2 regions of the Bacillus sp. EA-CB0995 genome follow, and region 1 is predicted to be linked to the other one. Evidence: riboswitches for the same ligand, from Rfam matches in the RefSeq annotation. Region 1 holds a riboswitch; the other holds the start of a gene.
What was found. Region 1 has a riboswitch for preQ1 ahead of queC (7-cyano-7-deazaguanine synthase QueC). Riboswitches for the same ligand answer to the same signal wherever they lie in the genome.
Positions count from the first base shown of each region.

Region 1 (7,949 bases):
GTTCCAAAGGCATTTGCCGATGGAATAGAGGGGTTGTGCCATCAAGCAGCTGTGTCAACTCCACTCGTGTTAAGCATCTCTTGAAGGTGATACACGAGAAACCCCCACTTCAAGATCCGAAGGAGATAAGTGGCGGGAGTTTTCATGTATACGTTACAAATACATTTCCTTCTCTTACTTCGTGAAAAGTATAAATTGTACACCCCCACGGTTTCGTCTGAAACAGCAGCGGTCCATGCCATCCTCGAGCACGCAGCTCCTTACCAATCATCGTATTAAAATAACTATGTCCAATAAGAGCAACTCGCTGATATACATTTGCATATCCGATCAATACATCCGCTGCTTGCTTCGCTCTTTTTTGTACTTCTAAGTATGATTCAACATCCTTCGAATAACCGACCATCCAAAATGCGCGACCTAAAAACATCCATACATTCGGTTTATATTTCATCCATCTTGGTACAGGTAAAATAGAAGGAATAGCAGCTTCGCGAAAAAGTGGATTCTGAATAAAAGTAATATTGTTAGTCAACATTGTTGCTGATTGAACAGCGCTTTTTTGATCACTTGCCACTATAAACTTGGAGGCTTCAATCACTTCGAGCGTTTTACTTGGAATGTCTGTGTCTCTCATAATATCTTCATCTTCATATCTTTGCAGCCATTCTTGAAATTCTCGTACTGTAATCGCTTTTTTGTGAACACTAGAGCGTCCATGACTTATGAAAGAAATTTGCATCTTTCTCACTCTCCGTTCAACATGCTTCACATTATATTATTACAAATCCATACAGGTCTCATTCAGTGCTCCCATCTTCATGACTAGAAAAAGAAGATACACTATCAACTCCCTCATAGTATATGTATGTTTCATGTTCTCGAATCATTTTTAATTTCGTATATGCAAACAGAAATAAAAGAATAGCTATCAAGCTCCCCACAATCTCAAGTGCCATTTTATCGCCCCCCCGTTTCATTATACTCCCATATACTCATGTTACAATTATGAATATGAGTTTCTTACATACATGTTACAATTATGAATATGAGTTTCCTACTATGAATTTCTTGTGAAAAATTAGTATTTTTTTCAAAAAATTTTCATGGAAACATTTACAAAAGATGAAATATCGTTCAAAATAAAGAAAAATACAAAAAGAACGAATCTTGTTCTCTTTTTCGTAAAAATGTAACAAGGAGAGTTGCTTATGAAAATCGCAGAAGCTGGAGATATCATTGAATTCAAAGACGGTTTACAAGGGCGCGTTCAAAAAGTAAATAAAAACTCTGTTATTGTAGATATAACAATTATGGATAATTTTAGAGAGTTAGATATGGAACCGCTTACTGTTGTCAATCATAAAAACTATACAATTATTACGCAACATGCATAGAATACTAGAAAAAAGAGGCAGCCTACAAAGCTGCCTCTTCTTTCTTTAGCGATTATCTACTGTTTCTGGATATAGATCATGATTCATTAAACGATATTCAGCCATTTTTTCATATTTTGTACCAGGACGTCCGTAGTTACAATATGGATCAATAGAAATACCACCACGGGGTGTAAATTTACCCCATACTTCAATGTAGCGAGGGTCCATTAGTTTAATTAAGTCATTCATAATTACATTCATACAATCTTCATGAAAATCTCCATGATTGCGGAAACTAAATAAATATAACTTTAACGATTTACTCTCCACCATTTTTTGCTCTGGAATGTAGCTAATGTAAATTGTCGCAAAATCTGGTTGTCCCGTTTTCGGGCATAAGCTTGTAAACTCCGGACAATTAAATTTTACAAAATAATCACGGTTCGGGTGATTATTATCAAACGTTTCTAAAATTTCCGGGCTATATTCAAATAAATATTTTGTATTTTGATTTCCCAGTAATGTTACATCTTTCAAATCTTCATCTTGTCTTCCAGCCATCTTAAAATCTCCCTTCATTCATACAGTAATTATACACCGCGTTTATTGCCCCACACTAAAGCGTGAAGTTGCGGCAATACTTTCGCGTCATTCATTTCCTTACATTGTACTGCTTTATCAATGAGCCATTCATATTTTGTAAGCAGACGTTGAATTAACGATGCATCGTCTGTCGTCTGCGTATCATCATTTCCAACTTGTAAGAAGAACGGAACGTGCGGATAACGTTCATGCACCTCTTTTGCATATACAAAATCTTGATCGTCAAATACAACCACTTTTAAACTAAATTCCTTTCCTTCTAGCTTATCAATGATTGAATCCAACATAACAAAATCCGTTGTCATCTTTGAACTCGGTGGCTTTGGTGAAATTGTTACCTCATCTATATGAAGTAACCAATCTTGCCATTTACTTCCTTGCGTTTCAATTGCTGTACGAATCCCTTTCTTTTTTAGTAAAGAAATCAATTCTCCTAAATGTTTCAACAACGCTGGATTCCCACCTGAAATCGTTACATGCGAGAAATTTTCACCACCAATTTGCACCAGCTCAGAAAAAATTTCTTCTGGCGACATTTGACGAATTTGCTCTTTCGCAGAACCGTCCCATGTAAACGCAGAATCACACCATGCACAGCTATAATCACAACCTGCCGTGCGAACAAACATTGTTTTTTGTCCAACAACCATTCCTTCTCCTTGAATTGTCGGCCCGAAAATCTCTAACACAGGAATGTTACTCACCCATCATCCACTCCCGTCTTACTTCTGCATAACTTGTTGGTGTTTCAAATAAGCGCACAAACTCAACACGCGCTCCTTTATATTCACTTTGTCGATCACCTTTTGTTAGCGCCTCTTCCATTTTCTCAAAAATCCATACAACCATATTTTCAGCAGTTGTATTCATTGCTGGAAGTGTTTCATTTAAGTAACGATGATCTAAATATATTTCAATTTCATTTTTCCAAATTTCTTTTATATCACCAAAATCAATCGCTAGGCCAATTTCATTGACATAACCACTAATTCCGAAAATTACTTTATACGTATGTCCATGAAGGTTTTTACATTTCCCTTCATAACAGTGTAGATGATGTGCAGCATCAAACGTAAATTCTTTACTAACCATAACGCGCTTATTATGATACTTTAGTTGCTTACGATCAATGTCTTGATCGATTTTTTGTAGATTTTCAACAATGCGAAATCCAAAGAAGTCTTGTGTCATTATGCTTTCGCTCCTTTACGCTCTTGTACATATTTATCAAGTCCTGCTTTACGAAGCTGACACGCTGGACATTCACCGCAACCATCACCAATAATCCCGTTATAACACGTTAACGTTTTTTCACGGACAAACTCAAATGCCCCAAGTTCATCTGCCAATTTCCACGTTTCTGCTTTATCAATCCACATAAGCGGTGTATGAATAACGAATGGATAATCCATTGATAAATTCAATGTAACATTTAACGATTTCACAAACACATCACGGCAATCTGGATACCCGCTAAAATCTGTTTCACACACGCCTGTTACGATATGACGCGCTCCTACTTGTTTAGCTAACACAGCTGCAAACGATAAGAACAATAAGTTACGTCCATCCACAAATGTCGACGGCAGCTCACCATCTTCATGTGTAATTTCCATATCTGTACGCGTTAACGCATTAGGAGCAAGCTGATTTAACAAGCTCATATCAAGTACGGTATGCTTCACACCTAGTTCTTTTGCGATTTCAGCCGCACAGTCAATTTCAAGTTTATGGCGCTGATTATAATTAAACGTCACTGTTTCTACTTCTTCAAACTGTTCAAGCGCCCAAAATAAACATGTTGTACTATCTTGACCGCCACTAAAAACAACAACTGCTTTTTCCTTCTTCATTTCACTCATTCTCCTCTTTTTTCGATTACAAGAAGAAAGAGCGTTCTTGAACTGTCATACTAAAAAACAAAACAATATATAAAGAATATTGTTCTCTCCTTAGTTTTTTATAGAGGGAGTTCGCGAACCTCTCCCATGCTATGCATGGACTGTCTTCTTCAATTTGCATCTTTCATTGTAACATAGCGTGTGTATGAGTGGGAAACGTCTGTTTTTTCTATTTTTTCTAAAAATAACATTTCATTTTCTTTCATATTAATAGTATGATAATTTTAGATGTCGCATCTTTCACTTCTCACAACAAGGAGGTTTTATAGCTGAAGGTTTTTATTATGTACCTCTTCTTAAATATATTGTTTATTCTAGTTACAATGTTAATTTATCATTTATTTTGGAGCGAAAAAGGAAATCACTCTCCGAAGCTCAATTCATTTGTGTTTGTCCTCTCTTGCAGCATTACCACTATTCTCTGTATGTCATTTGCTGCAAAAGTTGACTTTGGATTTCAATTCGACTTCCGGCATATCGTGCTAATTGTCGGAACATTATCTGGTGGCCCAGTAGCAGGTGGTATAATTTTTAGTGTTATGAATCTTTATCGTTTTTTTATTGGCGGGAGCGGTGCCCTGCCTTCTTTCATAGCATCTATCGCTTTGTACATTTCTCTTATTGCAACATACAAAACATATATAAAAGGAAAAATAAGACCAAAAATGTATTTAGCTTTTTTTACTGCCTGATTTTTGGCATAGTTTGGATTCCTTATTTTCTATCTATGGCTCCAAATCCAACGAACTATATACCTTATATCATTACATACGAATTATGCGCAATCATAGGAACTATTTTAATTTTATACTTAATGGACGTATTACAATCGCAAGTTCGTCTTGCAAAAGAACTTGTAAATGCTGAGAAATTTCAATTGATTGGTGAGATGGCTGCTTCAATCTCACATGAAATCCGAAACCCTCTTACATCAACGAGAGGATTTCTTCAATTGCTACAATCAAAAAACTATTCAGAACAAGACAAACTGTTGTACTTAGACATCGCTATACACGGTATTGATCAAGCCAACCATGTATTAACAGACTATTTAACATTCGCAAAACCAAGTATTGAAAAAATACAAACGTTACAGTTAGAAGAAGAATTACTTCATGCTCTTATGCTCATGACACCATTAGCGAACCTTTCTAACGTTCGTATTCATTATACGAAACAAAGTAAAATATTTTACATAACGGGAGAAAAACAAAAGCTTAATCAATGTCTTTTAAACATTGTAAAAAATTGCATTGAAGCGATGCCAAACGGCGGAGACCTTACATTTACCTTAACACCCGCTCATAAACACATCCAATTACATATTCAAGATACCGGAATTGGTATGAACAACGAACAAGTAAAACGCCTCGGTTCTCCTTTTTACTCTACAAAAGAAAAGGGTACAGGTCTTGGAATGATGGTTGTGTTTAGCGTTATAAAAGCAATGAACGGAAAAATTGATATCTCTAGCAAGAAAAATGTTGGAACATCTTTCCTTCTTACATTTCCTTTAACAGAAAAACCGTGATGCAACTGCATCACGGTTTTTTCGTTTCATCCACAAGCTCTGCAAAAGTCTTCACTTTCCCATGTGGCTGCTGATGTTCTTTTCGCGCTTTCCATTGTCGTTCTTGCTCCTTCTTTTTATTTCCCATTATCTCAACTCCTTTTAAGATGTCCTTATATATGTTCCAACATATAAAGTAGGAATATACATACGTGAAGTGATAGAAAATTCATGGCAATTGAAACAACAGTGGTGCATGTCGCCTGCAAGTACTCTGAATCATTCATAAAAAAACTTCCATCAGCTATTGAATCTACTGATGGAAGTTTCACTTTATCTTTGCAAAATTGAATGTTTCGCTTCTTTTAACTGTGTAAGATGACGTTGTTCATGTAAATCTAAAAATTGTACCCATTGATATAAATTAAGCTCATCAAATATAGGGTGTTTGAGCGATTTTTCAAATAGTTCTTTTTCATTAACAATACTATGAAGAACATGCAAAAGCTTTTCTCTTGAACTTTGCAGCAATTGAATCATTTGTGCTTTTTTCATTAACGTTTCTGTTGGTTGCATTTGCTGAGGGGCTTCTCTCTTTCTTGTTCGATCGAGTGTAACTTGAAGGTCTTGTAGTGGAACAACTTTTCTTTCGTTTTTATGAAGTGCATATACAATTGCGGATGTAACAGATTGTTCACTAAGGTGAAGGTGATGTAAAACTTGCATAATGCTCCATTTATCACGGCGCGGTTTCGTATTAATTTCTGTATCTGTTAACATTTCGATTTCTGATAAAAGCATCTGTCTTGTAGACGACATTCCTCGTAATAACGTCTCCATGTTCATATTTGCATAAGATTGCACCATATTTCTCCCTCCTATTTGGTTAAAAAGAGGCGCTTCTTCTAAAGAAACACCTCTTTTTAAATTATTCTAAATTTTCTTTTATTATCTCATTTTTCCAAACATGTGTCGATTGCAAATTCATAAAAAACAGTGTATATTTTTTACAATTTTGTGTCATCTACTCCATCTAACCACGCATGAATTTCATCGATAACACCCTTCACACATCCATCAGCAAATGGAGAAGTTAAATTTGCCGTTTCAACTAATTGTAAGAATGATTTACTTCCGCCTTGACGGCAAAGATGAACATAATCTCCCCATGCTTCTTGACGATTCTCTCTAGAGCGTTTCCAAAATTGAAGCGCACAAATTTGCGCTAACGTATAATCAATATAATAAAATGGCGAATTATAAATATGCGCTTGACGTTGCCAAAAGCCTCCGCGCTCTAAATAATCATTTTCTTCATAGTCACGGTGCGGTAAGTACTTTCTTTCAATCTCACGCCAAGCTACTTTACGCTCAGCTGGTGATGCTTCTGGATGTTCATATACAAAATGCTGGAATTCATCAACAGATACACCATATGGTAAAAATAGTAAAGCCGAACTTAAGTGTGAGAAGTAATATTTCTCCGTATCTTCTTCAAAGAATAATTTCATCCACGGCCATGTGAAAAACTCCATGCTCATCGAATGAATTTCACATGCCTCATATGTCGGCCAATTATACTCTGGAATTTCATAATGGCGGCTTTCATATACTTGGAAAGCATGTCCTGCTTCGTGCGTTAACACATCAATGTCACCAGACGTTCCGTTAAAATTTGAGAAAATAAAAGGTGCTTTATAGTTTTCAATATATGTACAATAGCCTCCGCCAGCTTTTCCTTTTTTCGCTACAAGATCAAGTAAATTATTTTCTAACATAAAGTTAAAAAATTCATTTGTTTCTTCTGATAGTTCTCTATACATTGTTTTGCCGTGGTTCACAATCCAATCCGCATCACCTTTTGGTACAGCGTTACCAGATGCGTATTCAAAATTCTCATCATAATACGCAAGTTTCTCTACCCCAATGCGCGCCTGTTGCCTTTGTCTAAGTTCTGTTGCAACAGGAACAATGTAATCAAGCACTTGCTTACGGAAATTTGCAACCATCTCTGCATTATAGTCAGTACGATACATTCTTGCATATCCAAGCTCTACAAAATTGTTAAAGCCCAGTTTCTTCGCAATTGCCGTTCTTACTTTTACAAGTTCATCATAAATACGGTCTAACTCTTCCTCATGCCCTGCTAAAAAACCATAATATGCCTCACTTGCTTGTTTACGCATATTACGATCTGTGTGCTCCATAAACGGAACAAGTTGTGATAATGTTCGCTCTTCTCCTTCAAACAAAATTTTAGCTGCCGCTAATAACTGTGTATATTGAGAAGATAATTTATTTTCTAACTGTAAATCTGCTACCACGTCATCAGAATATGTCTTCATTTCAGCCTCTGCAAGTGCAAAAAGCTGCGTACCATAATATTCTTCTAATTGTTTTCGAAATGGGGATTGTGTTAATGCCTCGTAATACTTTGTCACATACCCTTTCACAATTGGAGAATACTCATCAAAGAAATCTTGTTCTTCTTTATAGAATTCATCTGTCGTATCTATACTGTGACGAATATAACATACGTTATACATAGTGCTGAAA
Region 1 covers NZ_CP169269.1:3,480,451-3,488,399, forward strand. Annotated here, with positions in the region: partial or broken gene ACEWFJ_RS17980 (RNA-guided endonuclease InsQ/TnpB family protein) at 1-84, shown strand, start outside; gene ACEWFJ_RS17985 (histidine phosphatase family protein) at 143-742, opposite strand; gene ACEWFJ_RS17990 (hypothetical protein) at 801-959, opposite strand; gene ACEWFJ_RS17995 (YkvS family protein) at 1,212-1,397, shown strand; gene queF (preQ(1) synthase) at 1,443-1,940, opposite strand; gene queE (7-carboxy-7-deazaguanine synthase QueE) at 1,970-2,686, opposite strand; gene queD (6-carboxytetrahydropterin synthase QueD) at 2,679-3,173, opposite strand; gene queC (7-cyano-7-deazaguanine synthase QueC) at 3,173-3,835, opposite strand; PreQ1 riboswitch class I at 3,929-3,972, opposite strand; partial or broken gene ACEWFJ_RS18020 (ATP-binding protein) at 4,207-5,414, shown strand; gene ACEWFJ_RS18025 (DUF6254 family protein) at 5,425-5,541, opposite strand; gene ACEWFJ_RS18030 (DinB family protein) at 5,727-6,260, opposite strand; gene ACEWFJ_RS18035 (M3 family oligoendopeptidase) at 6,401-7,949, opposite strand, start outside.

Region 2 (7,949 bases), 240 kb from region 1:
ATTCTTGAAAAGGATTTATTTTAGAATATAGATAACGCCCAATCAAACTATACATTTGATTGGGCGTTATTATTTATATTTAAAACATTTCAACTAGATATGGTTTCTACCATATCTAGTTTTTTTAGATTGATTGTAAAGGTAGTAAACAAACTGTTGGAAGAGTTATGTTTTAATCGCAAAGCTATACACATATTGACTCATGAAAAAATATACATAGTTTTCATTTAAAATTCAAATGGATTTCACACAAATCTTTTATTATTACACAATAAAGATAATTAATTATCTTTTATATAAATGAAATCTTTCATATCAATCAAGGAGGAAATTAAGTATGCGAAAAAAAATAAGAAAATCCTTTAAACAATTACTAATAGAAAATAAACAATTATTATTGAATGATAAGGAGAATATAAGAGAAATTGAAGAAAAAATTGAAAAACGACATGTATCATATGGAGCGGTGAGTAACTGAGAAAAAAGTTTTTGAGTAGGAAAATCCACATAATAAGGGGATAATCTATAAATCTTGAATATACATTTAATTAAAACAGTGCCACTTAAGGTGCCGCTAATTCGAAAGTCCTTTCAGTGATAACCTGAAAGGACTTTGTTTATCTAGCTTATTATTGGAAAGAATGTTAAAAAAATTTTATTTGTAAACGATTTCTTGTAAATGAGTGAGTAAACGACTATGAATACGTAACAAAGTTTGAATATCTTCTTGTGGCATTTTTTCTAATGCAATCATCATTGCACGATAAGAGGATGAATTTTCGATAGATTTTTTTGTGATTTCTTTTCCTTCAGAAGTGACGTTTAATTTGAGTTCTCTTCGATCTTCTTGAGATTGTGCTCTTTCTACCAATCCGAGCTGAAAGAGTCCCTCTACACTTACACTTACTGTACTTTTAGGTAAAGAAAGCATTTCTGCTACTGCTTTTAAAGTAAGGTCTGGTTTTGTATAAATAGTGTTTAAAATCCCCATTTGAGATACCGTCAATCCTAAGCTAGCAGCATTTTGTTGGGTGAATGAAACAATTGTTTTTTGAATCTCTAAAAATGATTGCATGATTTTTGTGGTTGTATGTAAATCGTTATTCGCCATTGCTAATCCTTCTTCCTATGTATTTAGTTCGTTTTTAAACAGTTCAACATTAAACTAAATGAAATGAATAATTAACGAATTTTATTTTTTATCCTGCTATTCGCGGGTGGTCATACCCTCGCCTTAAGGTTATGAGGGATCAGAAGAAGATAGCTACTTGATTGGTTCAACTAACCATTGGTGGGGGAAACCGCTAATAGAAGTTTCACTTTATTTTTCAGAAAAACAGGAGATTCTACAGCAGTTTTCAAAGAAAATTCATTCTCATAACGCTCGAAAACATGTATGATAGAGAGTGGAGAATTTTTCAAATTAGGTGGGGACATCATGCAAACAGTTCAAGATTACCTTTCATTCTTACATACAAAAGGATTTAAATTATCAGAGGAAGCACAAGGATTTATTATGTTTGGTCAAGGATATACAGGTTCATCTGATAGAATTGTGAATGTGGCGATTGAAGCGACGATTAAGCATCAATTACAGTTTGATGGTAGTTACTTTATTGCTTTGTTAGAACGATTAAATGAAGAGAAAATTACCGATAAAAAAAGCGCGGTGGCTTTTATGCGGAAGTTACAAACATAACTTCATGCAGCCTGCGCTTCTTTTTTTGTTTATTTGGGAGTTCCACAAAGATCATTCCTAAGAAAATGCAAATGCATCCGATGATAGCTGATACTGACAATTGTTCATTCGCAACAAGAACACCTGTGATTGCAGCAAAGACTGGCTCCATTGCGAAAATAATGGCAACGCGGGTCGGTGACGTGTACTTTTGTGCTGTTGTCTGAATAAAGAATGCAAGAGAAGTAGCAAATAGCGATGTTAGCAATAATGCAAACAAAAATGAGCGATTCGTCCATAATGATAGCGAAAATAATTTCTCCCAATCTTCAAACAAAAACGCACAAATAGAAGAGAAGAGTCCAACTGCTAATATTTGTGTTGTACTTAATAATAGCGGAGACACCTTTTTTGAAAAGAATCCATTTACAAGTATGTGAGCAGCAAATGCTACAGCGCAACCTAAGATCAGAAGGTCTCCTATATTCAATTGAAAAGAATCTCCAGCTGTTAATAAGAACAATCCAATTGTAGCTACTGTAATTCCGAGTACAATAAATATATTCGCTTTTTGCTTTAAAAAGATAAACGATAAAACAGGTACCATGACAATACTAAGCCCTGTTAAAAATCCTGCTTTAGAAGAAGTTGTATATAATAAGCCGAATGTTTGTAACAAGTAACCAATAAATAAAAAGAATCCTACTATGATACCAGCGAAGCTACTATACCTTGCACGTTTAATAGGTATTTTTTTTATAGAAATGAGCTGAATAACCAGTAAAATAAGTCCAGCTAATAAGAAACGTACAGCATTAAAAGAAAATGGACCGACAAATGACATAGCATTTTGAACCACAACAAACGTAGCTCCCCAAATAAAGGCAACGAACAACAATGCGAGAGGAGCAATCCACTCTTTTTTCAATACACTACCCCCGTTCATTTTTTAAAATTGCTTTTCGCGCTAATTCATCTGCTACTTTATTTTGACTGCTTGGAATCCACTTCATAAAAAAGAGATCAAATTGCTGGGTCATTTGCAATGCTTCTTCTAAAAGTGGTGCATATAAGGGATTCTTCGCATATTGTTTTTCAACAGCTTGTTCTACAAGCTGAGAATCTGTTCGAAACGATACAATTTTATAATTATGTTCGGTGCAATATTTTAATGCAGCAAGTAATGCGTGATACTCAGCTTCATGATTGCTCATAACTCCAAGTGGAACAGAAAGCTGCACAGGCGGTTGAATACCTTTGATAAAAACCCCGGCGCCAGAAGGACCAGGGTTTCCTTTTGATGCACCATCAATGTACACTTCAATCAAATTGAAAACCTCCGATTAACCGATTGTAATGCCATAGCGGCATGTAAATGTTTCATTCGCTTTTAACATTTGAATTCCTTTTTTTCTGTAAAGTCTTTTACGGGCTCTACTTCATCAGCAATGCCATACCAAGGTTCAATACATAGAAACGGTGCGCCGTCTCCAGGTGTCCACACACCCACAAATGGAAATCCTTCAGATGCTACTTTAATAAATTTATTATGTTTGTGAGAGCGGATGGCAATTTCGTTTTTGTTCATGTTTTCAAAAATAAGCGCATCGTTTTTAAATAAATCGTATGTAAGTGGAAGTTCGGTTGTTTCTTCTGCTACTATGAGTTTATTTTTAGAAAGAAACGGTCCTTCTAATACGCTTGTTTCTAAGTGCTCTAGAGTGCTGAAAGATAAGTAGTAATCTGTGAAAGATTCATTTGATAGTAAAGGACAATTAAAACCAGGGTGTCCTCCAATTGAAAAATACATTTCTTTTGTGTTTGGATTGATTACTTCATATGTTACGTATACAGATGTTTCATGTAATTCATAAGAAACGAGTAATTCAAATGCAAACGGATAGTTTTGTAATGTTTCTTCATTACTCGTTACTACGTATGTAATTTTTGATTCACTTTGTTCTTTTATTGTAAATGTTAGATCGCGAGCAAATCCATGCTGTGTTAACGAATAAGATTTTCCATCAACATAATATGTATTATCTACTAATCTTCCGACGATTGGGAATAAAATGGGAGCACGTCGTCCCCAATACTTTGAATCCCCTTGCCACATATATTCTGTACGATCTTCTTTTAAGCGAATGCTTTGCAATTCTGCACCTTTTTCAGAAATAGAAACGATCACTTTTTCGTTTTGAATCGTTGCTGTCATGAATAATCCCTCCAAAATCTTTCATGTTTTTTATTATACGTCCTATAAAAAGAAAAGGATAGTTTATCCCGCATTAACGGGCAGTAATACTCCCACCTCAAAATTCGGTGAAAGCATTGTCCAGCTCTAGCGGCTAGAATCTCCGGTCGTTTCGCCCCCTCGGACGAGGCAAAAAGCGCCTCTCTGTCGGGGGCTCCAACGTCCTGCGATTCTGAACGAGCCGCTTCCGCTTTTCTAAAGAAGTTAGGTGGGAGATAAACTGCCCGTAAAAACCCGATTGGTTCAACTAATAATCAGTGGGGGATGAAGAAAACCCCCACTGATTAAAGTTTCACTTTATGACTATCCCTTTGTAATTCAGGTCATTTGATACATCTTCTGCCATATTGACTTGAATTCAAATTATAAATATAATGTAATTTTGTTCATTTGCATATTCAAGTGGTTCGTAACCATCCCACGTAAAAAAACTAAGGAGATCATACAATGAAAATTAAGACACTTGTTGGTAACGGGATTTTAGCAGCTTTATATATTGCCGTTTCCATGCTTATTCAGCCTTTTGGTTTTACGAATATTCAATTTCGTATTTCGGAAATGTTCAATCATCTTGTTGTGTTCAATAAAAAATATATTTATGGGATTGTGTTAGGCGTATTTTTAACAAACCTCTTTTTCTCACCAATGATTGCATATGATCTTGTATTTGGGGTGGGGCAATCTATTATTGCCTTACTTTGTACAATTGTTTCTATGCGCTTTATAAAAGGGATATGGGCGCGTATGATTTTTAATACTGTTGTCTTTACGGTTACAATGTTCCTTATTGCGATTGAACTACATCTTGCATTCGACTTACCATTTTTGTTTACATGGCTAACATGTGCAATTGGTGAATTTATTGTAATGGCTATTGGAGCACCTGTTATGTATTTTATTAATAAACGAGTGCAGTTTGAAAAGTTTGTGTAAGATGGATAAGAGAGTTGTTCACTTAATAGTGACAACTCTTATTTCTTTTCCTCAATTTATATTTGCAGGAGTTTCATTTTATCCCGCTATTTTGGAGCAGTAAGACCCTCACCTCAAGACTCAGAGAGAAGCGAAGAAGATAGGTGGGGGATAATTGCTGGCATGCGCCCGATTGGTTCAACTAACCATCAGCGGGGGATGAAAAAACCCACTGATGGAAGTTTCACTTTATCGTGCGGAGATGTGATGTATTCGGAATAGAATACTGTGCTCATAGACAAAATATTATAAAATGAACATGTAATATTTGGTAGTGTATTGATTTTGTATGTAAAAGGGGGAGCAAAATGAAATATAAAATAACTTGGCTATATCGAACAAAGCATGGTTTAGAGACCAAACTTGAAACAGATTACCTTCGTTTAGAAGAGACGATGCAGTTTGCAGCAGACTTTGAAAAAACAGGGAGAGCGAAAGAACTGTTGTTTTATGATGAAATGGGGACAGAGTGGACGTTAAAAGAAGTTAAGAAATTGAGTAAACAAGTTGAAGAAGAGCCGCAAGATCTCTTATTGTATTTCGATGGAGGGTACGATATTGAGAAGAAAGAAGCGGGCGTGGGAGTGAGTATTTATTATAAGAAGCAGGGAAAAACGTATCGAATTCGTCGCAATGCTTACATAGAAGGAATTGATGATAATAATGAAGCGGAATATGCTGCGTTATTATACGGAATGAATGTGCTAGAAGAGCTAGGAGTTAAGTATGAATCCGTTATACTTCGCGGTGATTCTCAAGTGGTGCTCCAGCAATTAGCAGGTGAATGGCCATGTTATGAGGAACATTTAATCCATTATTTAGATCAAGTCGAACAAAAAGCAAAACAGATGAGAATAAAACTGATATGTGAACCTGTTTCTAGAAAACAGAATAAAGAAGCTCATCAATTGGCAACGCAAGCACTTGAAGGAACGGATATTGATAGTCATAAAGAAATAACAGAGTAGGGGTGTGAAGGAGTGGATCGTAAGCAGCTCATTACGGAAGTGAATGATTTATTAGAAACATATTGCGATGGCTGCTTTTTACAGCAGCATTTTCGAAAAGAACATAGTAAATATTATGCCCACTCCTTTTGCATTCGGCAATGCACAATAGGAGCAAAGCTAAAGGAGTATGGAAACCGATTATCTTGAACGATTCCCTATTTACTTTGTTGAGATAGGGAATTTTATACGATTATATGTAGAAAACTTACAGTAGTTTTTATCCTGCTATTTTGGGGCAGTAAGACCCCCACCTCAAGATTTAGAGAGAAACGAGGAAGATAAGTGGGGGATGAAAAAACACTGATGGAAGTTTCACTTTATAGTTCGTTACGTACATAATAAAAACATCCAGAGAACCCCCTGGATGTTTTTTAATGCTTTGCTTCTTGTAATTGATTCTCGCATTTCTCTAATTTTTCTTCTTGATCTAATAAAAATGGTGTATCTAAATCTGTTGCTACTTCTTTCATTGTTTCCAGCTGAAGGCGAGCTGATTCAACCGCATTTGTAGCATGCTGCAATGATTCAGGATCCATTGTGACCGTCGCGGAGCCAACCATTTTTTGAGCAGTTTCTACGCGGAATTTTACTTCTTCAAAATCGTTTACAGGTAAACCCATTGTTTTCTCCTCCTTTATTTTCTCATTTCACATAGTTTTCGCTCTGAGAAAAAGAAATATACAGAGGAATAAACAAAGGAGGTTACCGATGGGTAACCTCCTGTCATATGTTGAATTAAAGTTTTACTACGTTAGCAGCTTGAGGTCCGCGGTTTCCTTCAACGATTTCGAAAGAAACTTCATGACCTTCTTCTAGAGATTTGTAGCCTTCTCCTTGAATTGCACTGAAGTGTACGAATACATCGTCTGCACCCTCAACTTCGATAAATCCAAAACCTTTTTCGCTGTTAAACCATTTTACTTTACCTTGCATGTTATGATGCCTCCTAAATATGATCACTTTCTCATTTAGTGAATAATACAGAAAACATTCACAAATTCATAAAATTGAAATTGTTATATTCTTGAATATTCTGCTAAATAATAACTTAAATATACATGAAATGGGAGATTTTAGTCAAGTAAGCGGTTTTATCTTTTTGTATTTTTAAATAATTTTTTACACTAGCTTTATAAATCATGTATAGGACAAATGCTAATTTTAATAACTTTAAATAAAGGCTGTACATAAAGAGGTGAGAGAATGCATCGGTCTTGCTGCCCGTAAAAGCCTGATTGGTTAACCATCAGTGGGGGATGAGAAAAGGACGATATACCAACTTGGATATTTACAGTAATTGAAAGCTCTTCTAATGTTGTATTAAATCTAGCGTTACTTTGCAATTTTGGAATATCTTTATGTTTATATACACATATTATACAAGCATTCATATGCTATATAGGACTTCTTATTGTTTTATCTTGGATTTTCAAGTGTAAAACAAGGAATTTTACAATAAAATATGGAATATAAACAGGAAGAGGCAGGAGAATTTCTTTCAGAAATACATTAAATAATGCTTTTTCTGCTCATTTTGAAAGAACATTGCTTCTACACAAAGCATTCGGGTATATTACAGGGGAGCAAGGATTATATTAGTCGTTTGTTACATTCATTTTGTGTATACAGCTTTACAATTGTTTATATAAATTGAAGGGGAGATTTTTATGTATCGAACCATAGTAAATGAAAAAGAAATTATTATTACATTAGCGCCGAAAATTCGAAAGGAAGTAACAGACAGAAATCCATTATACGAGGCTGTTCTTCAAACTGCTGAACGATTACTTCAAACAAAACAACCGACATTTGCTGTAAATCATGAAATATTAGGGCTAATTATTGGAGAAGTACAAAGAGGAGAAGTAACAGTTTTTGCAGTGGAACATATTATTCCGAAACAGAATATATTTGGCTCAAGTAATTTTTTCTATCAAAATGGAGAAGCAAGTAAGTTTATAATGGGAATAGAATAGAGATAAAGAAAGCGGCCATAACAATACGTTACGGCCGCTTTCTAAGGAGAGGAATATAG
Region 2 covers NZ_CP169269.1:3,240,096-3,248,044, reverse strand. Annotated here, with positions in the region: gene ACEWFJ_RS16755 (FbpB family small basic protein) at 338-478, shown strand; gene ACEWFJ_RS16750 (MarR family winged helix-turn-helix transcriptional regulator) at 656-1,111, opposite strand; gene ACEWFJ_RS16745 (DUF6123 family protein) at 1,439-1,699, shown strand; gene ACEWFJ_RS16740 (DMT family transporter) at 1,677-2,606, opposite strand; gene ACEWFJ_RS16735 (reverse transcriptase-like protein) at 2,611-3,006, opposite strand; partial or broken gene ACEWFJ_RS16730 (aldose 1-epimerase family protein) at 3,022-3,893, opposite strand; PreQ1 riboswitch class I at 4,329-4,373, shown strand; gene ACEWFJ_RS16725 (QueT transporter family protein) at 4,380-4,865, shown strand; gene ACEWFJ_RS16720 (ribonuclease H family protein) at 5,213-5,872, shown strand; gene ACEWFJ_RS16715 (zinc-finger domain-containing protein) at 5,885-6,061, shown strand; gene ACEWFJ_RS16710 (DUF2564 family protein) at 6,286-6,534, opposite strand; gene cspD (cold-shock protein CspD) at 6,650-6,847, opposite strand; gene ACEWFJ_RS16700 (cytoplasmic protein) at 7,582-7,890, shown strand.
Region 2: linked by a shared signal. The riboswitch ahead of ACEWFJ_RS16725 (QueT transporter family protein) and the one ahead of queC (7-cyano-7-deazaguanine synthase QueC) in region 1 are both predicted to bind preQ1.